Regions from separate parts of the Geodermatophilus sp. SYSU D00879 genome, predicted to be linked through region 1. Evidence: predicted binding sites of a transcription regulator. Region 1 holds the regulator's gene; the other holds the start of a gene.
The links. Region 1 encodes LexA, which represses DNA repair genes until DNA is damaged. Its sites were predicted from a motif close to TCGAACANNTGTTCGA; they were not measured.

Region 1 (11,870 bases):
GACCTGCGCGGGTTCGGCGTGGACGTCGAGGTGCCGCTGGACGGGCAGGCGCGGCCGGGGGGCCGCCGGCTGCCGCTGTCGCTGACCGTCGGCGCGTGGCTGCTGCGCGGTGCGGGGCACACCGGCCCGCGGGTCGGCGTCGGCCCCGGCGACCTCGCCGCCGTCGTCGCGGAGCTGCCCGGTGCCGGCCTGCTGGTCATGGGCGACGGCTCGGCGCGCCGCAGCGAGAAGGCGCCCGGCCACCTCGACCCGGCCGCCGCGCCCTTCGACGCCGCCGTCGCCGCGGCCCTGGCCGCCGGGGACGCCGCCGCGCTCGCCGCGCTGGACCCGGCCGAGGGGCAGCGCCTGCTGGCGGCCGGCGTGCCGGCCTGGCGGGCGGCCGGTGCGCTGCTGGCCGGCCGGGACGTCACCGCCGAGCTGCGGTTCGACGACGCCCCCTTCGGCGTCGGCTACCTCGTGGCGTCCTGGACGGCCGCCGGGACCGTCCCGTGACGCCGCCCGTCGTCGCCGTCGTGGGGCCGACGGCGACCGGCAAGACCGCGCTGGCGGTGACCCTCGCCCAGCGGCTCGGCGGGGAGGTGGTCAACGCCGACTCCATGCAGCTCTACCGCGGCATGGACATCGGCACCGCCAAGCCGGACCCCGCCGAGCGGCAGGGCGTGCCGCACCACCTGCTCGACGTCTGGTCCGTGCGGCAGGCGGCGTCGGTGGCCGAGTACGCGCGGCTGGCGCGCGCCGAGGTGGACCGGCTGCGGGCGCGCGGGGTGCTGCCGCTGCTGGTCGGCGGGTCGGGGCTGTACGTGCGGGCCGTCCTCGACGACCTGGACATCCCCGGCACCGACCCCGCGGTGCGGGCCCGGCTGCAGGCCGAGCTGGAGGAGTCCGGCCCGGCCGCGCTGCACGCCCGGCTGGCCGCGGTCGACCCCGCCGCGGCGGCCGCGGTCCTGCCGTCGAACGGACGGCGGATCGTGCGCGCGCTGGAGGTCGTGGAGATCACCGGCCGGCCGTTCCGCGCGACGCTGCCCGAGCCGCGGCCGCACTACCCGGCGGTGGTCGTCGGCCTGGACCGCGAGCCCGCCGAGCTCGACGAGCGGGTCGCCGCCCGGGTGGATCGGATGTGGGCCGCCGGGTTCGTCGCCGAGGTCGAGGCGCTGGTGGCCGAGGGCCTGCGCGAGGGGCCCACCGCCTCCCGGGCGCTCGGCTACGCGCAGGTGCTCGCCCAGCTCGACGGCGAGCTCACGCCCGCCGAGGCGCGCGAGCGGACGGTCGGCACCACCCGCCGCTTCGTCCGCCGGCAGCGCTCCTGGTTCCGCCGGGACACGACGACGACGTGGTTCGACGCCGCCCGCCCCGACCTCGCCGACGCCGTCGGGGCGCTGCTGGCCGGCCGTACGATCGGGCGGTGAGCGACCGGTTCCTCCTCGGGCACGGCACCGAGAACGACTTCGTCGTCCTGCCCGACCCCGACGGGGACCGCTGGCCCGAGGACCGCCTCGACGCCGCCCTCGTGCAGCGGCTCTGCGAGCGCCGCGCGGGCCTCGGCGGCGACGGTGTGCTGCGGGTGGTGCGCAGCCGGCACGTGCCCGACGCGCCCGCCGTCCTCGGCGACGCGCTCGAGGCCTGCGAGTGGTTCATGGACCACCGCAACGCCGACGGCTCGCACGCGGAGATGTGCGGCAACGGCATCCGCCTGTTCCTGCACGCGCTGGTCACCGAGGGCCTGCTCGACCGCGCCGCCTGCGCCGACGGCGTGCTGGTCGGCACCCGGGGCGGCCCGCGGCGGGTCGGGGCCGGCGCCGACGGCGGCTACTGGGTCGACATGGGCCCGGCCCGGCCGTTCGGCCGCGGCGAGGCCACCGTCGGCGGGCAGGCGTTCCCCGGGCAGGCGGTGTCGATGGGCAACCCGCACCTGGTGTGCCTGACCGACGCCGACCTCGACGCCCTGGACCTCACCGCCCAGCCCGGCTTCAACCCGGGCCTGTTCCCCGAGGGCGTCAACGTCGAGTTCGTGCGGGTGCTCGCCGGCCCGGCCGAGGGCGCCGACGCGCACGTGCGGCTGCGGGTGCACGAGCGCGGCGTGGGGGAGACCCGCTCCTGCGGCACCGGCGCCTGCGCCACGGCGTACGCGGCGCTGGCGGCCGGCGCGGACGGGCCCGCGGTGCGCGGCACCGTCGTGGTCGACGTCCCCGGCGGCCGGCTCACGGTGGACGTCTCCCCGGAGACGACGGTGCTGCGCGGTCCCGCCGTCGTCGTCGCCGCCGGGGAGCTGACCCGGGAGTGGCTCGCCGGCTAGGGGTTGTCCGGGGTGTCCGCGCGGGTCTCGGGCTCGTCGGTGGGCGCCTCGGGCTTGTCGGCCGGGCCGGTGTTGCCGGTGCCGCGCGGCTCGCCGCGGCCGGTGTCCTGGTCGGCGCCCCCGAACGGGTTGCGCGGCGGGGTCAGGCCGGCCGGGTCGCGGCCGGGGTCGTCGGTGCCGGCGTCGCTGCTGGTGCTCACGGGGGTCCCTCCTCGACTGTGGTGTCCGTCCCGCCCTACCCGCCTCCCGGCGGGATGCACCTGACCCGTTCCGGTGTTGTAGGGGGCGTATGACGACTGCAGAGACGACAACCCAGGTGACCGGCGTGGCCTCGCGTGTCACGCTGGACGTGATGACGACCGCCCCCGAGAGCACCCCGCTCGACGACGACACGCTCGTCGAGACCCGTCCCGCGCCGGCCGGCCAGTGGGACGAGGACGACGACACGACCGGCTCCTACACGCTCGAGGCCCGTGGCGCACTGCGCCGCGTCGCCGGGCTGTCCACCGAGCTCGCCGACGTCACCGAGGTCGAGTACCGGCAGCTGCGCCTCGAGCGCGTCGTGCTCGTCGGTGTGTGGACCGAGGGCACCCAGGCCGACGCCGACCGCTCGCTGGCCGAGCTGGCCGCGCTCGCCGAGACCGCGGGCTCCCAGGTCCTCGAGGCCGTGAGCCAGCGGCGGGACAAGCCCGACGCCGGCACCTACGTGGGCTCGGGCAAGGCCAACGAGATCCGCGACATCGTGGCCGCGACCGGCGCGGACACCGTGATCTGCGACGGCGAGCTGACCCCCGGCCAGCTCAACGCGCTGGAGAAGATCCTCAAGGTCAAGGTGGTCGACCGGACCGCGCTGATCCTCGACATCTTCGCCCAGCACGCCACCAGCCGGGAGGGCAAGGCCCAGGTCGAGCTCGCCCAGATGCAGTACATGCTGCCGCGGCTGCGCGGCTGGGGTGAGTCGCTGTCCCGGCAGGCCGGTGGCCGCGTCGCCGGCGGTGGCGGCATCGGTACCCGCGGTCCCGGTGAGACGAAGATCGAGACCGACCGGCGGCGGATCCGGTCGCGGGTGAGCAAGCTGCGCCGCGAGATCGCCGGCATGGCGACCGCCCGGGCCACCCAGCGCTCGGGCCGCGACCGCAACGCCGTCCCCGGCGTGGCGATCGCCGGCTACACCAACGCCGGCAAGTCCAGCCTGCTCAACCGGCTGACCGGCGCGGGCGTGCTGGTGGAGAACGCGCTGTTCGCCACCCTCGACCCGACGGTGCGCCGGGCCCAGTCGCCCGACGGCCGCGAGTACACGCTCACCGACACCGTCGGCTTCGTGCGGCACCTGCCGCACCAGCTCGTCGACGCGTTCCGCTCCACGCTGGAGGAGGTGGCCGGCGCAGACCTGCTGCTGCACGTCGTCGACGGCTCCGACCCCGACCCGCTCGGCCAGATCGACGCGGTGCACGTGGTGCTGCGGGAGATCGACGCGGCGGCGGTGCCCGAGCTGATCGTCGTCAACAAGGTCGACGCCATGACCGAGGACGACGTGCTGACCCTGCGCCGGGCGCTGCCCGGTGCGGTGTGGGTCTCCGCGCGCACCGGCGAGGGCATCGAGCAGCTGCGCGAGGTCGTGGCCGCCCGGCTGCCGCACCCGGACGTCGAGGTCGAGGTGCTCGTGCCCTACGACCGCGGCGACCTGGTCGCGCGCGTGCACCGCGACGGCGAGGTGCTCAGCGAGGAGCACGAGGCCGCCGGCACCCGGCTGACCGCCCGCGTCGACGGCGGCCTGGCCGCCGCGCTCGAGCGGTTCGCCGTCCCGGTCGGCTGACCGCCCCCTCCACCCCGGACCGCCCGGGTGCCCGGCTCCGCGCCGGGTGCCCGGGCGGCTCGCCGTTCCGGCCCGTGAGGTCACGGGCGGGTCACGGCCCGGTACCGTGACCCGGTGACCAGCGGCGTGGTGCGGCGCACCTCCGGCGCGCCGGCCGGGCGCCCGGAGCGGGCCGCCCGGCCGCCCGCCGTGGTCGGTGCCGGCCGCCCGCCGTGGTGGCTGCTGGTCCTCGCGTTCGCGGTCACCGTCGGGGTCACCGTCGACCTGCTCAGCCGCGGGGTGCTCGAGCGGCTGGACCTCGAGGTCTCCGAGGTGGTCAGCGCCTGGGACCTGCGCGACTCCCCGGCGTACTGGCCGGTGTGGGCGGTCACCCAGATCGGCGGCCGCGGCACCATCCTCATCGTGCTGGCCGCCCTGGTCGGCTGGCTGTGCCTGCGGGAACGGACGCTGCTGCCCCTGCTGCGGGTGGTCACCGCGCTGGCCCTGCTCACCGTCGTCGTCTACGCGTTCAAATTCGGTACCGGCCGCACCGCGCCCGCCTATCCCGGCTCGTTCTTCCACCGCGACGGCGCCAGCTACCCCTCCGGGCACGTGGCCAACGCCGTGCTCATGTGGGGCGTGGCGCGCTGGCAGGCGGTCGAGTACGGGCTCGGTCCCCGGGTGCAGCGCACGCTGTGGTGGCTGGCCGTCGTCGGGCCGGTGGCCACGGGGATCGCGATGGTCTCGCTGGACTTCCACTGGGTCACCGACGCGGTGGTGGGCGCGGCCGTCGGCCTCCTGCTGCTGGGCGTGGTTCACGCACTCGACGCGCTGGTGCTGTCACGCTGGGCGAGTGCCCGAGCCGGCCGCCCGTCCGCGTAGCGCCGCCCGGCGGGTCCCGGCCGTCCTGCTGACGACGGTCCTGCTCGGCCTCCCGGTGGCCCCGGCCGCCGCCGAGGAGCCGGCCGCCCCCTCGGTCCGCTGCCAGGTGACCGATCCCCGGCTGGCCGAGCTCTCCGGCCTCGTCGACGTCGGCGACCGCGTGCTCGCCATGGTCGACGGCGGCGACCAGGTCGCCGTGTACGTGCTCGACGGCGCCTGCCAGGTGGTCGACGTGACCACCGCGCCGGTGGACCCCTACGACCCCGAGGACCTCGGCGTCGGCCCGGACGGCACGGTGTGGCTGGCCGACACCGGCGACAACACCACGGTCCGGACGACGGTCGCGCTCGTCGCGCTGCGGCCCGACGGCGGGACGGCGCTGTACCGGCTGACCTATCCCGACGGCCCGCGCGACGCCGAGGCGCTGCTGCTCGCCCCCGACGGCACGCCGTACGTGGTGACCAAGGAGGTGCTCGGGGCCAGCCACGTCTACCGGCCGGCCGCGCCGCTGGTCGACGGCGGCACGGTCGCGCTGGCCGACGTCGGCACGGTGGCGTTCACGCTCACCGGCACGCCCGGCGGTCCCGTGGGCCGGGCGGGGCAGCTGATGGTCACCGGCGGGGCGGTGGCCCGCGACGGCAGCCGGATCGCGCTGCGCACCTACACCGACGCCTACGTCTGGCCGCTGACCGGCGCCGACGTCCCGGGAGCGCTGGCCGGGGAGCCGGTGCGGATCGCGCTGCCCGAGGCGCCTCAGGGGGAGGCGGTGTCGTTCACCGCGGACGGGAGCGCGCTGCTGGTGGCCGGCGAGGGCGTGCCCGGGGACGTCACCACGGTGCCGGTCCCGGTGGGGTCCGCGCCGCCCGCGCCGGCGGGGTCCGACCCGGTCGACCCGTCACCGTCGGCGCTGCTCGGCGGGGACTCCGCGGGCCTGTCGCCGGTGACCGCGGGGGTGGCCGCGGCCGTCGTCGCGACCGCGCTGGTGTGGCTCGGCGGACGGCTGCGCCGCCGCCGGTCCGGCGGTCCGCCCGCCGGCGCCTGAGCTCCGGCGCCGGCGGGGGACCTGCGGCTCAGACCCGCCGCAGGACCGTGACGACGCGGCCAAGGATGGTGGCCTCGTCGCCGGGGATCGGCTCGTAGGCCGGGTTGTGCGGCAGCAGCCAGACGTGCCCGTCCCGGCGCTTGTAGGTCTTGACCGTGGCCTCGCCGTCGAGCATCGCGGCGACGATCTCGCCGTTCTCGGCGGTGGGCTGCTGGCGGACGACGACCCAGTCGCCGTCGCAGATCGCCGCGTCGACCATCGAGTCACCGGCGACGCGCAGCATGAACAGCGTGCCCTCGCCGACGAGCTCGCGGGGGAGCGGGAAGACGTCCTCGACGGCCTGTTCGGCGAGCACCGGGCCACCGGCCGCGATCCGCCCGACCAGCGGCACGTAGGTGGGCGCGGTCGAGCCGTCGGCGGCCGCGGCGGGCGCGGCCGGGGCGGCGTCGCCCGCGGTCTCACCGGGCAGCCGCACGTCGAGCGCGCGGGGCCGGTTGGGGTCGCGCCGCAGCCAGCCCTTCTTCTGCAGCACCGACAGCTGGTGGGCGACCGACGACGCCGACGACAGGCCGACCGCCTCGCCGATCTCGCGCACCGAGGGCGGGTAGCCGCGCCGCTCGATCGAGTCGCGGATGACCTCGAGGACCCGGCGCTGCCGCTGGGTCAGGCCGTCGCCGGCCTCGCCGCGGTCGGGGAAGGTGCGCACGGCGCCCGCGCCCTCCGCGCCGGCGCCGCGCTCCGCGGCCGGACGGCGGGTCGTCGTGCCGCCGCCCCGGGTGCCCTGGCCGGTCCCGCTCGTGCCCGCCACGTCTCCTCCTCGCCGGCCGCGTCCCGCGGCCCGTCCGTCGCCCTCCCGGCCCCAGGCCGGTCGGCGGGCGGTGCGCCCGCACGGACCGTAGCGCGCCGGCGCCGCAGGTTCAAACGTGTGTTCGAAGGACACGCCGCGCCGCTCTCGCACTCGTCGGACCCGTGCGGTAGACATCCGATCAGACGTTCGATCGAACACGCGTTCGATGCGGTCGACCCGATCAGGAGGAGCGGTCATGGGCAGCGTGCGGCAGGCAGTGCTCGAGTTCGACGCGGCGGTCCGGGTCCCGTGGCGGCCGCCGCTCCGCGGGGAGGGCGCGACGGCGGCCGCCGGTGCGGCCCGCTCCGCGTCACCGGCTCGCACCGACCGGCCGGCGCCGCGCGCCGCCCTGCCGGGCTCGGGTCCCCGGGTCACGGGGCACCTGCGGCCGGTGCCCGACCTCCCCGCCGCGGCGCCCACGCGCGCCGCCGGGCCCGCCGCCGAGGGGCCGCGCACCCGCCGCGACCCGGCCCGCCCGAGCGGTCGGCCGGTGCGCTCGGAGCCCGCCCGGGCCGCCGTCCGCGCGCGGTGCGCGCCGGCCCCGGCGCCGGTGCGGCTGACCCGCCGTGGGCGCCGCCTGGTCGCCGTGCTGGTCCTCGCCACCGGCGTCGGCGGCGCCGCCCTCGGCCGGGAGTTCCTCGCCCCCCAGGACGGCCTGCGCCTGGCCGGCGAGAGCAGCGTCGTGGTCGAGAGCGGGGACACGGTGTGGTCGATCGCCGCGGAGGTGGCCGGCGCCGACCAGGACGTGCGCGCGGTGGTCGACGCGATCGAGGCGCTCAACGACCTGGAGGGGGCGGTCGTCGTCCCCGGCCAGGTGCTCCGCGTGCCCTAGGCGTCCCGCCCGGCGTCGTCACCGCGGAGATGTGACGAGACCGCGCCGGTGAGTTCGTCAACCATGCAGGCGCCGTCGTTTACGGTCCGGAGTCGTCAGAACACTTACGGTCAGGAGCGTGTCAGCAGCCGTGAACAGCACCGCAGCGGTGACCTTCCGGTCCCCGCAGGACGTCGAGGTCCTCGTGGACGGCGCCTGGATGCCGGGCGCCATGCTCGGCTGGCGCCACGACGCGACCGGCGGCTGTGAGGCCCGCGTCCGGCTGCGCGACGCCGCGGGAGCGGACAGCTGGGTGGACCTCACCCTCGTGCGGCTGCCCGAGCGGCACCTGACGCTGGCCTCCGGCCCCGGGAACGGGGTCGCCGACCCGGCGGGGACCGTCGGGTTGCCGGCAGTGGACCGGCACGCGGGCGTCCCGGGTGCCCACGCCGCCTGGCGGGGCACCCGCCGGCACGGCGGGGACGTCACCGCCGAGCAGCCCGCCGTCCGCCCCGCCGCGGCCGGGCGGCACCGCGCGCCCGCCGGCTCCGGCCGGCACCGGGCGGCGACCGCCGAGATGCCGGTCGTCAGCTGCCCGGCTCCGGCCGGCGGTGCGGTCGCGGAGGAGTCGGACATGCTGACCCGCCCCATCCGCCTCGGCGACCTGGTGCCGCACCCCCGCGGTGGCCGCCCCGCCGTCCGCCCCACCGCCTGACCCCACCGCCTGACCCCATCGCCGGGGCGGGTCCCCGGCGGTCCTCCGTCACCTCCGCCGGCGTGCCGCCGGGTGTCCCGGAGAGGCGCCTGCGCGCCGTCCGGGCGTCCGTGCGTGCCCCGGCTCGCGGTGGCCGGTTACACCCGGACGTCCCTCCCCGCGCGCCGACACGCGCGGGGCCCGGCGTGTCGTGTGACGGGAGGGAGTCCTGCTCGCGCCTGGTCACCACGGGGTCACGACCGGGTCTCGGCGGAAGAGACACGCGGGCTCTCGTCTTGCAGATGTAGTGGAGCGCGGCCTACTGTCCCCCTACATCTAGTAGTTGCACCGATGGAAGTCCTCCACAGGCCGTCCTCAGGACCTCCACGGGGTGTCCACCGGATGTCCCCAGAGGGGTCCACAGACAACGCAGACGGGCGGGTCCGCCAGGACCGGACGAGCCCGCCGGCACCAGCCGCCCGAGCCGGGTCCCCGGTCCGCGCGGGTCATCCGCGGAGGGAGGTGAACCGCAGTGCGCTGCCCGTTCTGCCACAACCCCGACAGCCGGGTGATCGACTCGCGCGAGGCCGACGAGGGTGCCACCACCCGTCGCCGCCGCTCGTGCCCGGCCTGTGGTCGCCGGTTCACCACCGTCGAGGAGGCGGTGCTCGCCGTCATCAAGCGCAGCGGGGTGAGCGAGCCGTTCAACCGGACCAAGGTCGTCGCCGGCGTGCGGCGCGCCTGCCAGGGCCGGCCGGTCGACGAGGACCAGCTCCAGCAGCTGGCCCAGCAGGTCGAGGACGCCATCCGCGCCAGCGGGGTGGCCGAGGTCCCCAGCCACGAGGTGGGGCTGGCCATCCTGCAGCCGCTGCGCGAGCTCGACGAGGTCGCCTACCTGCGCTTCGCCAGCGTCTACCGCGCCTTCACCTCGGTCGAGGACTTCGAGAAGGAGATCACCGAGCTGCGGGCCCGGCACCACCGCGGCGGCACCCCGCCGCTGCCCGGGCTGCAGATCGAGCCGCCGGCGCCGCGCCGCCGGGGCTCCGCCCGCAGCCCCTCCACCACCCGCGACGGCTGACCGCCGCCCGCGCGACCAGACGTGCGCCGGCAGCGTCGCCGGCCCTCTCAGCACCACCGGAACCGTCAGCAGGACCAGATAGGAACAGGGTGGCTCTCTTCCCCAGCCGCCCGCACCACTCACCGAGGGAGAGCTCGTGACCGAGATCGAGGACCGCCCGGCAAGCCGTACGCGCCGGGCCGCCAAGGCGCCGACCAGGGGGAAGGGCCTGAAGGTCAAGCGGGTCTACACGACCGCCGGCGTCCACCCGTACGACGAGGTGACGTGGGAGCGTCGCGACGTCGTCATGACCAACTGGCGTGACGGCTCGATCAACTTCGAGCAGCGCGGCGTCGAGTTCCCCTCCGAGTGGAGCATCAACGCCACCAACATCGTCACCACGAAGTACTTCCGCGGCGCCGTCGGCACCCCGCAGCGGGAGAGCAGCCTGCGTCAGCTCATCGACCGGGTGGTGCTCACCTACGGCGCGGCCGGCCGCGAGCACGGCTACTTCGCCACCGAGGGCGACGCCGAGGTCTTCGAGCACGAGCTGACCTGGATGCTGCTGCACCAGGTATTCAGCTTCAACAGCCCGGTCTGGTTCAACGTCGGCACGAGCGCGCCGCAGCAGGTCAGCGCCTGCTTCATCCTCGCCGTCGACGACACGATGGACTCGATCCTCAACTGGTACCGGGAGGAGGGGCTGATCTTCAAGGGCGGCTCCGGCGCCGGCCTGAACCTCTCCCGCATCCGCTCGTCCAAGGAGCTGCTGTCCTCCGGGGGCACCGCCTCCGGCCCGGTCAGCTTCATGCGCGGCGCCGACGCCTCCGCCGGGACCATCAAGTCCGGTGGCGCCACCCGCCGCGCGGCCAAGATGGTCGTCCTCGACATCGACCACCCCGACATCGAGGAGTTCATCGAGACCAAGGCGCGCGAGGAGGACAAGATCCGCGCGCTGCGGGACGCCGGGTACGACATGGACCTCGGCGGCAAGGACATCACCAGCGTCCAGTACCAGAACGCCAACAACTCGGTCCGCGTCTCCGACGAGTTCATGCGCGCGGTGGAGGACGGCACCGAGTTCGGCCTGCGCGCCCGCCTCGACGGGTCGGTCATCGAGCACGTCGACGCCCGGGACCTGTTCCGCAAGGTCACCCAGGCCGCGTGGGAGTGCGCCGACCCCGGCATCCAGTACGACGACACGATCAACGACTGGCACACCAACCCCGAGACGGGCCGGATCAACGCGTCCAACCCCTGCTCGGAGTACATGAGCCTGGACAACAGCTCGTGCAACCTGGCGTCGCTCAACCTCATGAAGTTCCTGAAGGACGACGGCACCTTCGACGCCAGGACCTTCGTCAAGGCCGTCGAGCTGATCATCACGGCGATGGACATCTCGATCTGCTTCGCCGACTTCCCGACCGAGCCGATCGGTGAGACCACCCGCGCCTACCGGCAGCTGGGCATCGGCTACGCCAACCTCGGCGCGCTGCTGATGGCCACCGGCCACGCGTACGACTCGCGGGGCGGCCAGACCCTGGCCGCGGCCATCACCTCGCTGATGACCGGCACCGCCTACCGCCGCTCGGCCGAGCTCGCCGGCATCGTCGGCGCGTACGACGGCTTCGCCCGCAACGCCGACGCGCACGCCCGCGTCATGCGCAAGCACGCCGCGGCCAACGACGCCATCCGCCCGGTCGGCGCCGACGACGCCGACGTGCTGCGGGCCGCCACCGCCCAGTGGCAGGAGTGCCTGGAGATCGGCGCGGAGAACGGCTGGCGCAACGCGCAGGCCTCGGTCCTCGCCCCCACCGGGACCATCGGCTTCATGATGGACTGCGACACGACCGGCATCGAGCCGGACTTCTCGCTGGTCAAGTACAAGAAGCTGGTCGGCGGCGGGTCCATGCAGATCGTCAACCAGACGGTCCCGCGGGCGCTGAAGAGCCTCGGCTACCAGGACGAGCAGGTCGAGGCGATCGTCGAGTTCATCGCCGAGCACGGCCACGTCGTCGACGCCCCGAGCCTGCGCCCGGAGCACTACGAGGTGTTCGACTGCGCCATGGGCGAGCGGGCCATCTCCCCGATGGGCCACGTCCGCATGATGGCCGCGGTGCAGCCGTTCATCTCCGGCGCGATCAGCAAGACGGTCAACATGCCGGAGACGGCGACCGTCGAGGACGTCGAGAACATCTACTTCCAGGGCTGGAAGCTCGGCCTCAAGGCGCTGGCGATCTACCGCGACAACTGCAAGGTCGGCCAGCCGCTGTCCGACGCCAAGGCCAAGAAGACCGAGGCCAAGGTCGAGGTCGAGGTCGCTCCGGTCGCCGCGACGTCGCACCCGGTCCGCCGCCGGCTGCCGAAGAAGCGGCAGAGCATGACGACGTCGTTCAGCGTCGCCGGCGCCGAGGGCTACATGACCGCCGGGATGTACGAGGACGGCAGC
Region 2 (11,870 bases), on a different contig from region 1:
GACGGTGCCGAGGACCTCGGCGTCCGGCCGGATCGAGGTGGAGAAGCGCGCGGCCTCCCCGGCCTCGGTGTCGAAGCACAGGCGCGGGATCTGCTTCGGCACGGCCGTCCTCCGCGATGCGGCCGGGACGCCGGCGCCCGGGAGGACGGACACCGCCGGCGCCCGCGGCTCATCGGTGCGCCGGGAGCCGGCGCCAGGTCCTGTGCGCCGACCAGGCCGAGGTCGACCACTTCTGGGACCGGCTCACCGACGGCGGCGAGGAGGCCCCCTGCGGCTGGCTCGAGGACCGCTTCGGCGTCTCCTGGCAGGTCGTGCCCGTCCGGCTGCCGGAGCTGCAGGCCGACCCCGACCCCGGCCGGCGGCGGGCGGTCGAGGCGATGTCCACCATGCACAAGATCGTCATCGCCGATCTCGAGCGGGCCGCCGACTCCGTCTCCGCCTGGACGGGGAACCGGCGCCGCCCCGCCACTAGGGTCGGACGGGTGACCGCCCCCGCACCGTCCACCGGCGAGCAGCTGCCCGTCCGGACCGCCGCGGTCTGGGCCGCGCTCGACCCGCTGGCCGGCGCGGGGACCCCGCTGCGGGTCCTCGACGTCGGCGGCGGCAGCGGCGTCTTCGCCGTCCCGCTGGCCCGCCGCGGCCACGAGGTCACCGTCGTCGACCCGAGCGCCGACGCCCTGGCCACCCTCGGGCGCCGGGCGCAGACCGCCGGGGTCGGCGACCGGGTCCGCGGCCTGCAGGGCGACGGCGACCTGCTGCACGAGCTGCCGCTGGGCAGTGACGGTCCCGACGGCGGCTACGACCTCGCGCTGTGCCACGCGGTGCTCGAGGTGGTCGACGACCCCGCCACCACCCTCGGCGAGATCACCCGCGCGCTGCGCCCCGGCGGCCACGTGAGCGTGGCGACCGCCAACCGGGCCGGCGCCGTCCTCGCCCGCGCGCTGGGCGGCCACCCCAAGGAGGCGCTGGCCCTGCTCGAGGACCGCGACCCCGCGCCCGGCCGCACCCGCCCCGCCCGCCGCCGGTTCGGCTCCGAGGACCTGCTCGCGCTGCTGCGGAACGCCGGGCTCGAGCCGGAGGAGTGGCGCGGCGTCGCCGTCGTCGCCGACCTGCTCGACGCGAGCTCCGGCGCCGACCCCGAGGCCGTCCGCCGCCTCGAGCTCGCGCTCGCCGGCACCTCGCCCTACCGCGACGTCGCCGCCGGCCTGCACGTCCTGGCCCGCCGCCCGTGACGGCGCTGCCCCCGGACCTCGTCCGCCCCGCCTACGGCGCGGCCAGCCTCGCCGACGTCCTGCCCGGCGCGGCCGCCGCCCTGGGGGTCGGCGTCGACCGCGGCGGCCTGCCCGCCGACCCGCTCGGCCTCACCGCCGCGCTGGCCGGCGCCCGCCGGGTCGCGGTCCTGCTCGTCGACGGCCTCGGCGCGCACCTGCTGCGCGCGCACGCGCAGCTCGCCCCGGCCCTCGCCGCCCTGGCCCCGCCCGCCGGCGACCTCGCCGCCCCGTGCCCGAGCACCACCCCGGTCAGCCTGGCCACGCTCGGCACCGGCGTCCCCCCGGGCGGGCACGGCGTCCTCGGCTTCGTCACCGCCGTCCCCGGCGAGGACCGGCTGCTCAACCACGTCCAGTGGGGCGACGACCCCGACCCCCGCGACTGGCAGCCCCGCCCGACGGTCTTCGAGCAGGCCGCGGCCGCCGGCCTGCCGGTCACCGCGGTCGCCCCCTACGCCTACGCGGGCTCCGGCCTCACCACCGCCGTGTACCGGGGCGCGGCCTACGCGGGAACGGTCAGCGCCGGCGACCTGGCCGCGGTGCTGCTGCAGTCGCTGGCCGCCACCCCCACCGGGCTGGTCTACGGCTACACCCCCGAGCTCGACCTCACCGGCCACGTGCGCGGGGTCGACTCCGACAGCTGGCGGGTGCAGCTGACGCTGGTCGACCGGGTGGTCGAGCAGGTGGTCGCCGGCCTGCCCGACGACGCCGTCCTGCTGGTCACCGCCGACCACGGCATGCTCGACGTCCCCGCCGGCACCCGTGTCGACGTCGACGACGAGCCCGCCCTGCTCGACGGCGTCGCGCTGCTGGCCGGCGAGCCCCGCGCCCGCTACGTGCACACCGTCCCGGGCGCCGCCGCCGACGTCCTCGACGCCTGGCGCGGGGTGCTCGGCGACCGGGCCTGGGTGGCCGGGCGGGAGGAGGCGGTCGCCAGCGGGGTGTTCGGTGCCGTCGGCGAGGGGATGGCCGCCCGCATCGGCGACGTCGTCGCGCTCGCCCGCGGCCCCTGGGCGGTCACCGCCTCGGCCACCGAGCCGGGGCCGAGCCGGCTGGCCGCCTACCACGGGTCGCTCACCGACGCCGAGGTCGCGATCCCGCTGCTGCTCGCCCGGGGTCGCGCGCTCGCCTAGCGGCTCAGCGGACCGGGGACACCGACAGCGCCGTCCACGTGCGCGGGTGTGCCGCGTGCACCGCCCGGCAGGTCAGCTGCGCCGCCTCGGCCGCGGGCCGGCTCTCCACCCGCACCACGACGTCGCCGTCCGCGCCGCCGAGCACCACCTCGAACCGCTCGACGCCGTCGGCGTCCTCCGCCGCGGTGGCGGCCAGCCGCCGGGAGCCGCGCACCGGCAGGTCGTCGACGCCGAGCAGCCCGAGCCGCTCCCGCGCGGCCTGCTGGGCGGCCTGCGCCGGCAGCGGCAGCCCGGCCCGCCCGCGCAGCCACGGCAGGGCCACCTCGCCGCGCGCGTGCGCGGCGACCAGGTCGGCGCCGTCGCCGGGCACCTGCCCGTAGGCGAAGCCGTGCGGCAGCACCAGCACGTTGGAGGCGAACCGGCAGCCGCCGAGGTGGCTGCACTCCCAGACGTCGGCGGGCGCGGGCATCGCCGCGGCCAGCGGCCGGCCGCGCAGCGCACAGCAGGCGTCGTGCTGCCCGTGCGTGCACACCAGGTACGCCGGCCGGTCGGCGCGCTCGCCGACCGAGCCGTCCCAGGGCGCCTCGACCAGGTCGGCGTCGTCGGCGCGGGTCGACCACCACAGGCCCTCGCGGCCCGGGCGGCCGTCGGCGTAGGCCCAGCGGCGCCCGGAGTCCGCGGCCCGGCCGCCGGGCCGGCGGACCAGCAGCACCCGCACGCCCTCGGCGCGGGCGCGCGCGGCCAGCCGGGCGGTCACCGCCGGGTCGATGCGGGAGCCGGTCAGCGCGTCGCGGCCCCAGGGGCCCGGCTGCTCGACGAGCAGCCAGCGCTGCGCCGGCCCGGACGTGGCCACGGGGGAGTCCCCCCGGACCAGGGCCGTGACCGAGCAGCGGGTGGCGTCGAGCCGGCCGGCACGGGCGGGGGCGGTCACCCGGGAGGAGGCGACGGGGTCACGACCCGGTCCCGAGGGCGTCGGCACGCTCCCCATCGTCCCCGCCGGCGCCGGGCGCCGGGGCGCCCGGTCCGTGCGGGCCCGGCTCGGGGGCGGTGGCCGGGACGCCGTCGACCCCGTGCGCGCCCTGCACCGCCGCGTCGGCGACCAGCGCGATCGACTCGGTGACCAGCCGGCGGGCGAGGACGAGCCGGTCGTCGGCGTCGAGGCCGGCCAGGTCGGCGACCTTGAGCTCGCCGGCGGCCAGCAGCCCCTCCAGCGCGGCGCGGGTCGAGGCGGGGAACTCCAGCCGGCGGCGGCCGGCCAGCAGCGCCACCCGCTCGCCCTCGGCGGTGGCCGGGGCGTCCCGCAGCGCGCAGCGCAGCCGGCGGCGCAGCCGCAGCACGGTGTCCGGGGTGAGCGCCGCGGCCGCGGTGGCCTGCGCCAACGGCGCCACCGGCTCGGGGCGCACCTGCGACCAGGTCCGCGAGCGCAGCCGCTCGGCGACCTCGCCCGGGTCCACCCGGCCCAGCCACTCCTGCAGCGCGGTCACGACCGTGGCGACGTCGTCGCGGACCGACGCCGGGTCGGACAGGTCCAGGCCCAGCGGCAGGGCGCGGCGCAGCTCCCGGTCCTCGGCGGCCAGCACCCGCACCAGGTCCAGCGCGGACTCGGCCGCGGCCCAGCGGGTCACCGAGTGCACGCCGATGGTCAGGTGCGCGCTGGTCTGCCCGAGCGCCACCGCCGAGTGCAGGTAACCGCGCGGCAGGTAGAGGGCGTCGCCCGGGCGCAGCACGGCGTCGACCACCGGCTCGTGCTCCGCGGCGGCGGCCACCGCGGCGGCCCGGTCGTTCCACGGCTGGGTGCGCAGCGGCTCCTCGAGCACCGGCTCGTGGATGGTCCAGTGCTTCTCGCCGGCGACCTGCAGCACGAAGACGTCGTGGACGTCGTAGTGCGGGCTGAACCCGCGCGAGGACGGCGGCGTGACGTAGGCGTTGACCTGCGTCGGGTGCCCCAGGTCGGCGGCGAGCTGGTCGGCGAACTCGACCAGCGGCGGCCAGAGCCGGTGCAGGCCCTGCAGGACGACGGTGCTGCCGTCGGCGAACAGCCGCAGCACGGCGTCGGAGGAGACCTGGTCGGCCACCTCGGCGCCGGCGCCACCGGAGGTGGTGAAGCGCTTCGGGTCGACGACGGCGCCGTCCTTGGCGATGCGCAGGAACGGCGTGCGCAGGCCGCGCCGCGACAGCAGCTCGTCGACGTCGGTCAGCGTCAGCAGGTCGGTGAACGACTCCCCGGTGTCCTCGGCGCGGGCGAGCAGCGGGCGGCGGGACCAGTACCGCTCGGCGAAGACCGCGGGGTCGAGGTGCGTGCACCGGCGCAGGGCCGGGCGGGTGTCAGCCCCGCCCGGCCCTGCGACGGCCGGGTCCTGGCTCAGGCCGAACCGTCCGCGCCACCGTCGGCGCCGCCGTCGGCACCGCCGTCCGAGCCACCGCCGGCCGCGCCGCCGTCGGCCGGGCCGTGACCGGCGCCGCCGTCCGCGCCGCCGTCAGCACCGCCGTCGGCGCCACCGTCGGCGCCACCGTCCGCGCCACCGTCGGCACCGCCGCCGGCCGCGCCGCCGTCGGCCGGGCCGTGGCCCGCGCCGCTGTCGGCGCCGCCGTCCGCGCCGCCGTCGTGCTGGCCGGGCGTGCCCTCGCCGGCACCGCTGTCGGCCGGACCCTCCGTGCTGGTCATGTCGTCGTCGTCGAGCGCCATCGGGCTCCTCCGGGATCCGGGTCGGGACCGTCCGCCGGACGACGGTCGGTCGTGTCCCACCTACCTCGCCCGTGCGCCGGTCACACATGCGCCGACCAGCGAGTTCCCCGTGCGCCGGGACACGCCGGGGACGGCGCGCCGTCCCCTGGGGAGGGCCGCTAGTCTCCGAACAGGTGTTCGAGCGGGGAGGTCGCGTGCGGTCGTCGGGCGGGCGTGCCGAGGGGTGCACGGTGCTGCACGTCGACATGGACGCGTTCTTCGCCAGCGTCGAGGTGCGCCGGCGCCCCGAGCTCGCCGGCACGCCGGTGATCGTCGGCGGCGCGGGCAACCGCGGGGTGGTCACCTCGGCCACCTACGAGGCCCGCGCGTACGGCGTGCACGCCGCCATGCCGACCGCGCGGGCGCTGCGGCTGTGCCCGACGGCGACCGTGCTGCCGGGGGACATGGCCCTCTACGCCGAGGTGTCCCGGGCGGTCATGGCGCTGTTCCGGTCGGTGACCCCGCTGGTGGAGCCGCTGAGCCTGGACGAGGCATTCCTCGACGTGGGCGGGGCCGGGCGCCGGCTGGGCGGCGCCGCCGAGATCGGGGAGTACCTGCGCGCCCGCGTCTTCGACGAGCAGGGCATCACCTGCTCCGTCGGCGTGGCCGGCACCAAGTTCGTGGCCAAGCTCGCCTCCACCCGCGCCAAGCCCGACGGGCTGCTCGTCGTCCGCCCGGCCGAGGTCATCGACTTCCTGCACCCGCTGCCGGTCGGCGCGCTGTGGGGCGTGGGTGCGAAGACCGAGCAGGTGCTGCTGCGGCTGGGGCTGCGCACCGTCGGCGACCTCGCGCACGTCTCGGCGCGCACCCTGCAGCGGGCGCTCGGCCCCGCCGCCGGCGCCCACCTGCACGAGCTGGCCTGGGGCCGCGACCCCCGCCGGGTGGTGCCCGACGAGCCGGAGCGCTCGACCGGGCACGAGGAGACCTTCCCCACCGACGTCGACGACCCCGCCGTGATCCACCGGGAGCTGCTGCGGCTGGCCGAGCGGACGGCGGCCCGGCTGCGCGCGGGCGGCTGGCTGACCCGCACGGTGAGCATCAAGGTCCGCTTCGCCGACTTCACCACCATCACCCGCAGCCGCACCCTCGGCGTCCCCACCGACGTCGGGCAGGACGTGTACGAGACCGCGCGGGCCCTGTTCGACGCGCTCGGGCTGGACCGGGCGCGGATCCGGCTGGTCGGCGTGCGGGCCGAGCGGCTGGTCCCGGCCGGTCAGGCGCCCCGGCAGCTCGAGCTCGGCGCCCGCGAGCACGGCCGGCGCGACGCCGAGCTCGCCGCCGACCGGGCGGCCCGCCGGTTCGGCGCCGGCGCGGTGCGGCCGGCCACGCTGCTGCACCGCGACCGCGACCGCCGGGTGCGCTGAGACGGGCCCCGGGACCGCCCGGGACCCCCCGTGAGGGTGGTCACCACGGCCGTGCGGCGGGTCGCCGCGCACTCGCCTTTCGCACCCCGCCGACGGCTCGTATCCTCGGTGTCACCACCGGGTACGGGCCCGGTGGTGTCTGGCTCCGCCCACCTGGAGGTCTCGGTGCCGCTCTCCGAGCACGAGCAGCGACTGCTGGAGCAGATCGAGCGCGCCCTCGTCGACGACGATCCCAAGTTCGCCTCCTCCGTCCGCACCGGCGACCGCCGGCTGAGGGCCCGGCGAAAGCTCCAGCTCGGTGCGCTGCTGGTCGTGGTGGGTCTGGCCGTCCTCGTCGGTGGCGCCGTCGTCCCGTCCGTGCCGCTGGGCGTCCTCGGGTTCCTCGTGATGTTCGGCGGTGCCGCGCTCGGCGTCCTCAACTACCGCTCGGCCACCGGCGCCGTCGAGACCGGCCCGGCCGGTGCCCGCGGCGCGCAGGGCGGCCGCGGCCGGGGCGGGCGGCCCCGCAAGCAGCCGCTGAAGAACCGGCTCGAGGAGCGCTTCCGCCGCCGCTACGACCAGTAGCCCGCGAGACCCCGCCGACGGCCGCCGTCCCACCCGGGACGGCGGCCGTCGCCGTTCCCCGGGGGGTGTCGCCGTTCCCCGGGGGGTGTCGCCGTTCCCCGGGGGTGTCGCCGTTCTCCGGGGCTTCGCCGTTCCCGGTGGCCGAGGGGGTCGACCCGCCGGCGGGGGGACGAGGACGATGGGGGCCGCCCGACGAGCCGATCGGGAGGGGGAGTCCCGATGACGCAGACGCAGCCCCTGGAGCACCTGTCCTTCGACCGCCCCGACGAGGTCCGGCAGGGCGAGAACTGGCGGCTGGAGCTGCTGCACCTGGCCGGCGGCGCCGAGGTCGGCCGGATCACCGTCCAGCCCGGCTGGCGGTGGTCCGAGCACGTCCGGCCGGTGGCCGGCACCGACCTGTGCCAGGCCCCGCACCAGCAGTACCAGGTCTCCGGCCGCATCCACGTCGTGATGGCCGACGGCACCGAGATCGAGTCCGGTCCCGGTGAGGTCACGTCGCTGCCGCCCGGGCACGACGCCTGGGTCGTGGGCGACGAGCCGGTCGTGGCCATCGACTGGCACGGCGCCTCGGTCTGGGCGACCCGGACGTAGGCCCGCCGGCCCGGCGGGGCCCCGCTCAGGCGGCGGAGGTCCGGTGGGGGAGCCGGGCGGTCACCGCGGCCGCGAGCGCGTTGCCCAGTGACGCCGGCCACAGCAGCGCCCGCAGCCGGGCCCGCGGCGACGCCGCCGCGGCCAGCCCCCGCCGCGCCCGGGTGAGCGCGGCGCCCAGGGACGGGTCGGCGGGCGCGCCGGGGCGGCCGTAGCTGGCCGCCTCCTCCGCGCGGGCCAGCCGCCCGATCGCGTCGGCCGCGTCGGGGACGCCGGCGCGGTGCGCGCCCCCGGCGACCGCGACGCCGTCGAGGGTGCGGGTCAGTGCCGCCGCCTGCTGCCGCGGGGTCTGTGCGGGGTCCCAGGGCAGGCCGAGGTCCCGCGCGGTCGCGGCGAGCTCGTCCCACAGCGCTGCCGGGCTGCCGCCGGCCACCCGGCGGCGCCGCTGCAGCGCCCGCGCGCCGGCCGGTGCGGCCAGCAGTGCGGCCAGCCCGAGCAGCACGCCGGTGGCGACCAGCACCGGGCGCGCCGACGCCGACTCCTGCGCCGACCCCGGGCCCTGCGGGGCGCCGCCGGCGGCCCGGTCCCGCACGGGGGTGGTCGGCACGGCGGGCGCGGTCGGCGCGGTCGGGACGTCCTGCGGGCGCTCGAGCACCTCCTGGTCGGCCGGCCGCGGCGCCCACGGCAGGTCGACGGCGCGCTCGCTGTCGATCGGGGTGGGGTCGAACGGCACCCAGCCGAGGTCGTCGAAGTACACCTCGACCCAGGCGTGCGCGTCGTCGCTGGTGACCAGCCGCCCGCCGCCGGGCTGCACCCGGCCGGGCGTGTAGCCCAGCGCGACCCGGGCGGGGATGCCGGCGGCGCGGACCATCGCGGCCATCGCCCCGGCGTACTGCTCGCAGTAACCCTGCTTGAGCTGCAGGAAGTCGACGAGGTCGTCGCCGCTGGTGCCCGGCTGGGTCGCCAGGCTGTAGACGAAGCCGTTGGCGCGGGAGAAGTGGCCCTGGATGGCGCGCACCGCGTCGTAGGGGGTGGCCGCGCCCGCGGTCAGGCTCGCGACCAGGTCGGTGACGACGGGGTCCAGCGGCGGCAGCGCGGTGTCGCGCTCGCGCACCGGCGACCCGGGCGGCACCTCGCCGGAGGCGCGCAGCTCCTCCTCGGTGGGGCGGGCCTCGACCGCGGTGACCCGGTAGCTCCGGGCCGCGGTGGTGACGTCGCGGCCGAAGACGGTGCCGGTGGTGGGGTCGAACCGCCAGGCGCCCGGGTCGGCGATCTCCACCGTCAGCGGGGAGGTGAGCACCGGCAGGAACCGGTCGTCGTGGCCGACGGCGGTGATCGTGGCCTCGACCCGCCGCCCGTCGCGGCGCCCGGGCAGCGGGGCCAGGTCGTCGGGCTGCGCCACCGACGTCTCGCCGTCGAGGTTGCCCACCGTCCAGCCGTCCTCGGCGCTGTAGGCGTCGAGGGTCACCACGCGCAGGTAGCCGGGGTCGAGCACCGAGGCGTCGAACCGCAGCAGGTCGATCGGCTCGGGCAGCGTGAGCTGGCCCTGCAGCGCCGCGGCCGCGTCGAGCGCGGTGCCGGTCGACCCGCCGCCGCCCCCGGGGCCGAAGCCGGCGGCCAGCCGGCCCTCGGGCAGGGTCGGCACCACGCTGCCGCCCACCAGCGCGGCGGCCAGGGCCAGCACGGCGGTGCCGGTCGCGGCGAGCCCGCCGGCGCCGCCCCGCCGCCCGGCCCGCGCGGCCAGCCGCCGCGCCTGGTCGGCCCACAGCAGCAGCGCCAGCCCCGCGGCCGGGGCCGCGACCGCCGTCAGCCCGATGCTGCCGCGGACCGTGCTGACCGGCACGCAGAACAGGACCAGCAGCCCCAGCCCGGCCAGGGCCGGCTGCCGGCCCCCGACGGCGATCAGGTCGACGACCACGGCGACGATCCCGACCAGCAGCACGGTGAGCGCGAGCAGGCCGGTCAGCGGCAGGGCCGGCGTGGACTGCTCGCGGATCTCGGCCGAGCCGTCGGTGAGCACCGCGGCGAGGTCGCCGAGGGAGTCCGGGGTGGGCAGCCAGCCGCCGATCGCGTCGCCGGGGGCGAACAGCACCGTCATCAGGCACAGCAGGGCGGCGAGCTGGCCCAGCGGCACCAGCGGCACGCCGGCGGCGCCGGCGCGGGCGGGCAGCGCCCGGCCGCCGGACGCCCAGGCCCACACCGCCGGGCCGGCCGCGCGCAGCGCCAGCCCGGCGAGGGCGACCACCGCGACGGCCGCCAGCGCCGGCGGCACCCAGGCCGGGCGGGTGAAGACCGGCGCCAGGGCGCAGCTGCCGAGCGCGGTGGCGACCGCGGCGGCCAGCGTCGTGCCGCCCTCGCGGCGCAGCGTGCCCGGCGGCACGGGCGCCGGCGGGGGTGCGGGGACCGGCGGCGGGACCGGCCCGCCGGACCGGACCGGGGGCGGCGGCGGGGCCAGGGTGGTCACGCCGGCACCCCCAGGACGCCGCCGGCCCGGGCCCCGGCGGCAGCCGGGGCGAGGTCGGCCCACACGGCCTCGACGGTGCGCGAGGAGTCCGCGACGACGACCTGCCAGCCGGCGCCGCGCAGCAGCGCCGCGGACTGCTCCAGCTGGGTGGTCAGCGCCGAGCGCGCGGTGGCCGAGAGCCCGCGCCGGCTGCGCGTGCCGGGGTCGCCCCAGCTGGCGACGTCGAGCAGCACGGCGACGTCGGCGGAGGGACCCGAGCGGACGGCGACGAGCTCGGTGAGGTCGTCGGGGCCGACCGCGCCGAGCAGCGCGACGACCGGGCCCTCGCCGGCCACCCGGTGCACCAGCTCCGCCGCCGGTCCGAGGCCGGTGCCGCGACAGGGACCGAGCGCGGCCAGCCGGTCCAGCAGCTCGCCCGGCCCCAGGGCCGCCCGAGCGGTGGGGGCGGCGCGGCCGCCGTCCGGCGCGGTGGGGGTGAGCTCGCCCGCGGTGGTGACCACGCGCAGCGCCGCCCCCCGGCGCGCGAGCGTGGTGCCGATGCTCGCCGCGGCCTCCACCAGCCACTCGAGGCTGTCCTGCGGCGGCGCCGGGTCGCCGGGCGGGCCGGGGACGGTGCCGCCGGCGGCCGGCCCCGGGCCCGCGGCACGGGTGAGCAGGTGGGCGCGGGTGCGGATGTCGAGCAGCAGCGCCGCCTGGGCGCGCCAGGGCCGCTCCTCCAGCCGCACCATGAGCTCGCCGGTGCGGGCGGTGGCCCGCCAGTGCACCTTCCGCAGGTCGTCGCCGTGCCGGTACGCGCGGGTGCTCACGTCGTCCTCGCCGTGCACCGCGATCGAGCGGCGGGCGCCCTCGCCGCCGCCGCCGTGCCCGCCGCCCGGGCCGCCGGGCCCCAGCGGCCGGACCCGCGGCACGACCACCAGCGGCGCGCCGTCGGAGCCGCTGGTGGTGCGCTGCACCAGCCCGAACGGGTCGACCAGGCGCAGCCGCAGCGGGCCGAGCCGGAACCGGCCGCGGCGGGCGCCGGACACCCGGTAGCGCATGCCGGCGGTCGCGGCGGCGGGCAGCCGCTCGACGACGAAGGAGGGGGAGCGGCCGAGCTCCGGCGGCAGGTGCTCGGACAGCAGCCACAGCCGCCCGGTGCGCCGGTCGGCGTTGGTCACCTCGAGCAGCACCTCGGCGTCCTGGCCGCGCGGCACCCGCGACGGCGACACGGTGCGCCGGACGCCGACGCGGAACCGCTGCCGGGCGACGGCGACCGCCGACAGCAGCGGCAGCGCGAGCACGAAGACGGCGATCTGCACCAGCGGCCGCTCCCCGAGCAGCGCGCCCAGGCCGAGCAGGGTGGCCCCCGCGGCGACCAGGCAGCGGCCGCGGAGGGTGAGCGAGGTCAGCGCCGAGCGCAACGGCCCACCCACGGCGGTCAGCGCCCGCGGAGCACGGGCACGGTGGACAGCAGGGCGGTGACCACCTGCTCGGCGGTGCGGCGCGCGGCCGCGGCGTCGGCGGTGAGCAGCAGCCGGTGGGCGAGCACCGGGACGGCCATCGCCTGCACGTCGTCGGGGAGCACGTGGTCGCGGCCGGACAGCGCCGCCGACGCGCGGGCGGTCCGCAGCAGCTGCAGCCCGGCCCGCGGGGAGGCGCCGAGCCGCAGCTCGGGGGAGCGGCGGGTGGCCTCGACCAGCGCGACGACGTAGCGGCGGATCGCGTCGGAGACGTGCAGCGACTGCACCGCCGTCACCAGCGCGCGCACCGTGCCGGCGTCGGCCA

Region 2: a site for LexA is predicted at 5,253-5,268, ahead of dinB (DNA polymerase IV). Genes of this name have one in related genera too.

The regions. Positions count from the first base shown of each region.
Region 1 covers NZ_JBJGZF010000010.1:1,655-13,524, forward strand. The annotation lists gene ACI79B_RS13935 (hypothetical protein) at 1-492, shown strand, start outside; gene miaA (tRNA (adenosine(37)-N6)-dimethylallyltransferase MiaA) at 489-1,406, shown strand; gene dapF (diaminopimelate epimerase) at 1,403-2,293, shown strand; gene ACI79B_RS13950 (hypothetical protein) at 2,290-2,493, opposite strand; gene hflX (GTPase HflX) at 2,646-4,109, shown strand; gene ACI79B_RS13960 (phosphatase PAP2 family protein) at 4,224-4,970, shown strand; gene ACI79B_RS13965 (hypothetical protein) at 4,942-6,012, shown strand; gene lexA (transcriptional repressor LexA) at 6,041-6,820, opposite strand; gene ACI79B_RS13975 (LysM peptidoglycan-binding domain-containing protein) at 7,056-7,691, shown strand; gene ACI79B_RS13980 (hypothetical protein) at 7,810-8,385, shown strand; gene nrdR (transcriptional regulator NrdR) at 8,897-9,442, shown strand; gene ACI79B_RS13990 (vitamin B12-dependent ribonucleotide reductase) at 9,579-11,870, shown strand, end outside.
Region 2 covers NZ_JBJGZF010000003.1:88,866-100,735, forward strand. The annotation lists gene ACI79B_RS06070 (VOC family protein) at 1-153, opposite strand, end outside; gene ACI79B_RS06075 (methyltransferase domain-containing protein) at 117-1,232, shown strand; gene ACI79B_RS06080 (alkaline phosphatase family protein) at 1,229-2,401, shown strand; gene ACI79B_RS06085 (sucrase ferredoxin) at 2,406-3,332, opposite strand; gene ACI79B_RS06090 (cupin domain-containing protein) at 3,352-4,476, opposite strand; gene ACI79B_RS06095 (BatC protein) at 4,764-5,087, opposite strand; gene dinB (DNA polymerase IV) at 5,318-6,490, shown strand; gene ACI79B_RS06105 (DUF3040 domain-containing protein) at 6,626-7,054, shown strand; gene ACI79B_RS06110 (cupin domain-containing protein) at 7,274-7,645, shown strand; gene ACI79B_RS06115 (transglutaminase family protein) at 7,671-10,106, opposite strand; gene ACI79B_RS06120 (DUF58 domain-containing protein) at 10,103-11,518, opposite strand; gene ACI79B_RS06125 (AAA family ATPase) at 11,524-11,870, opposite strand, start outside.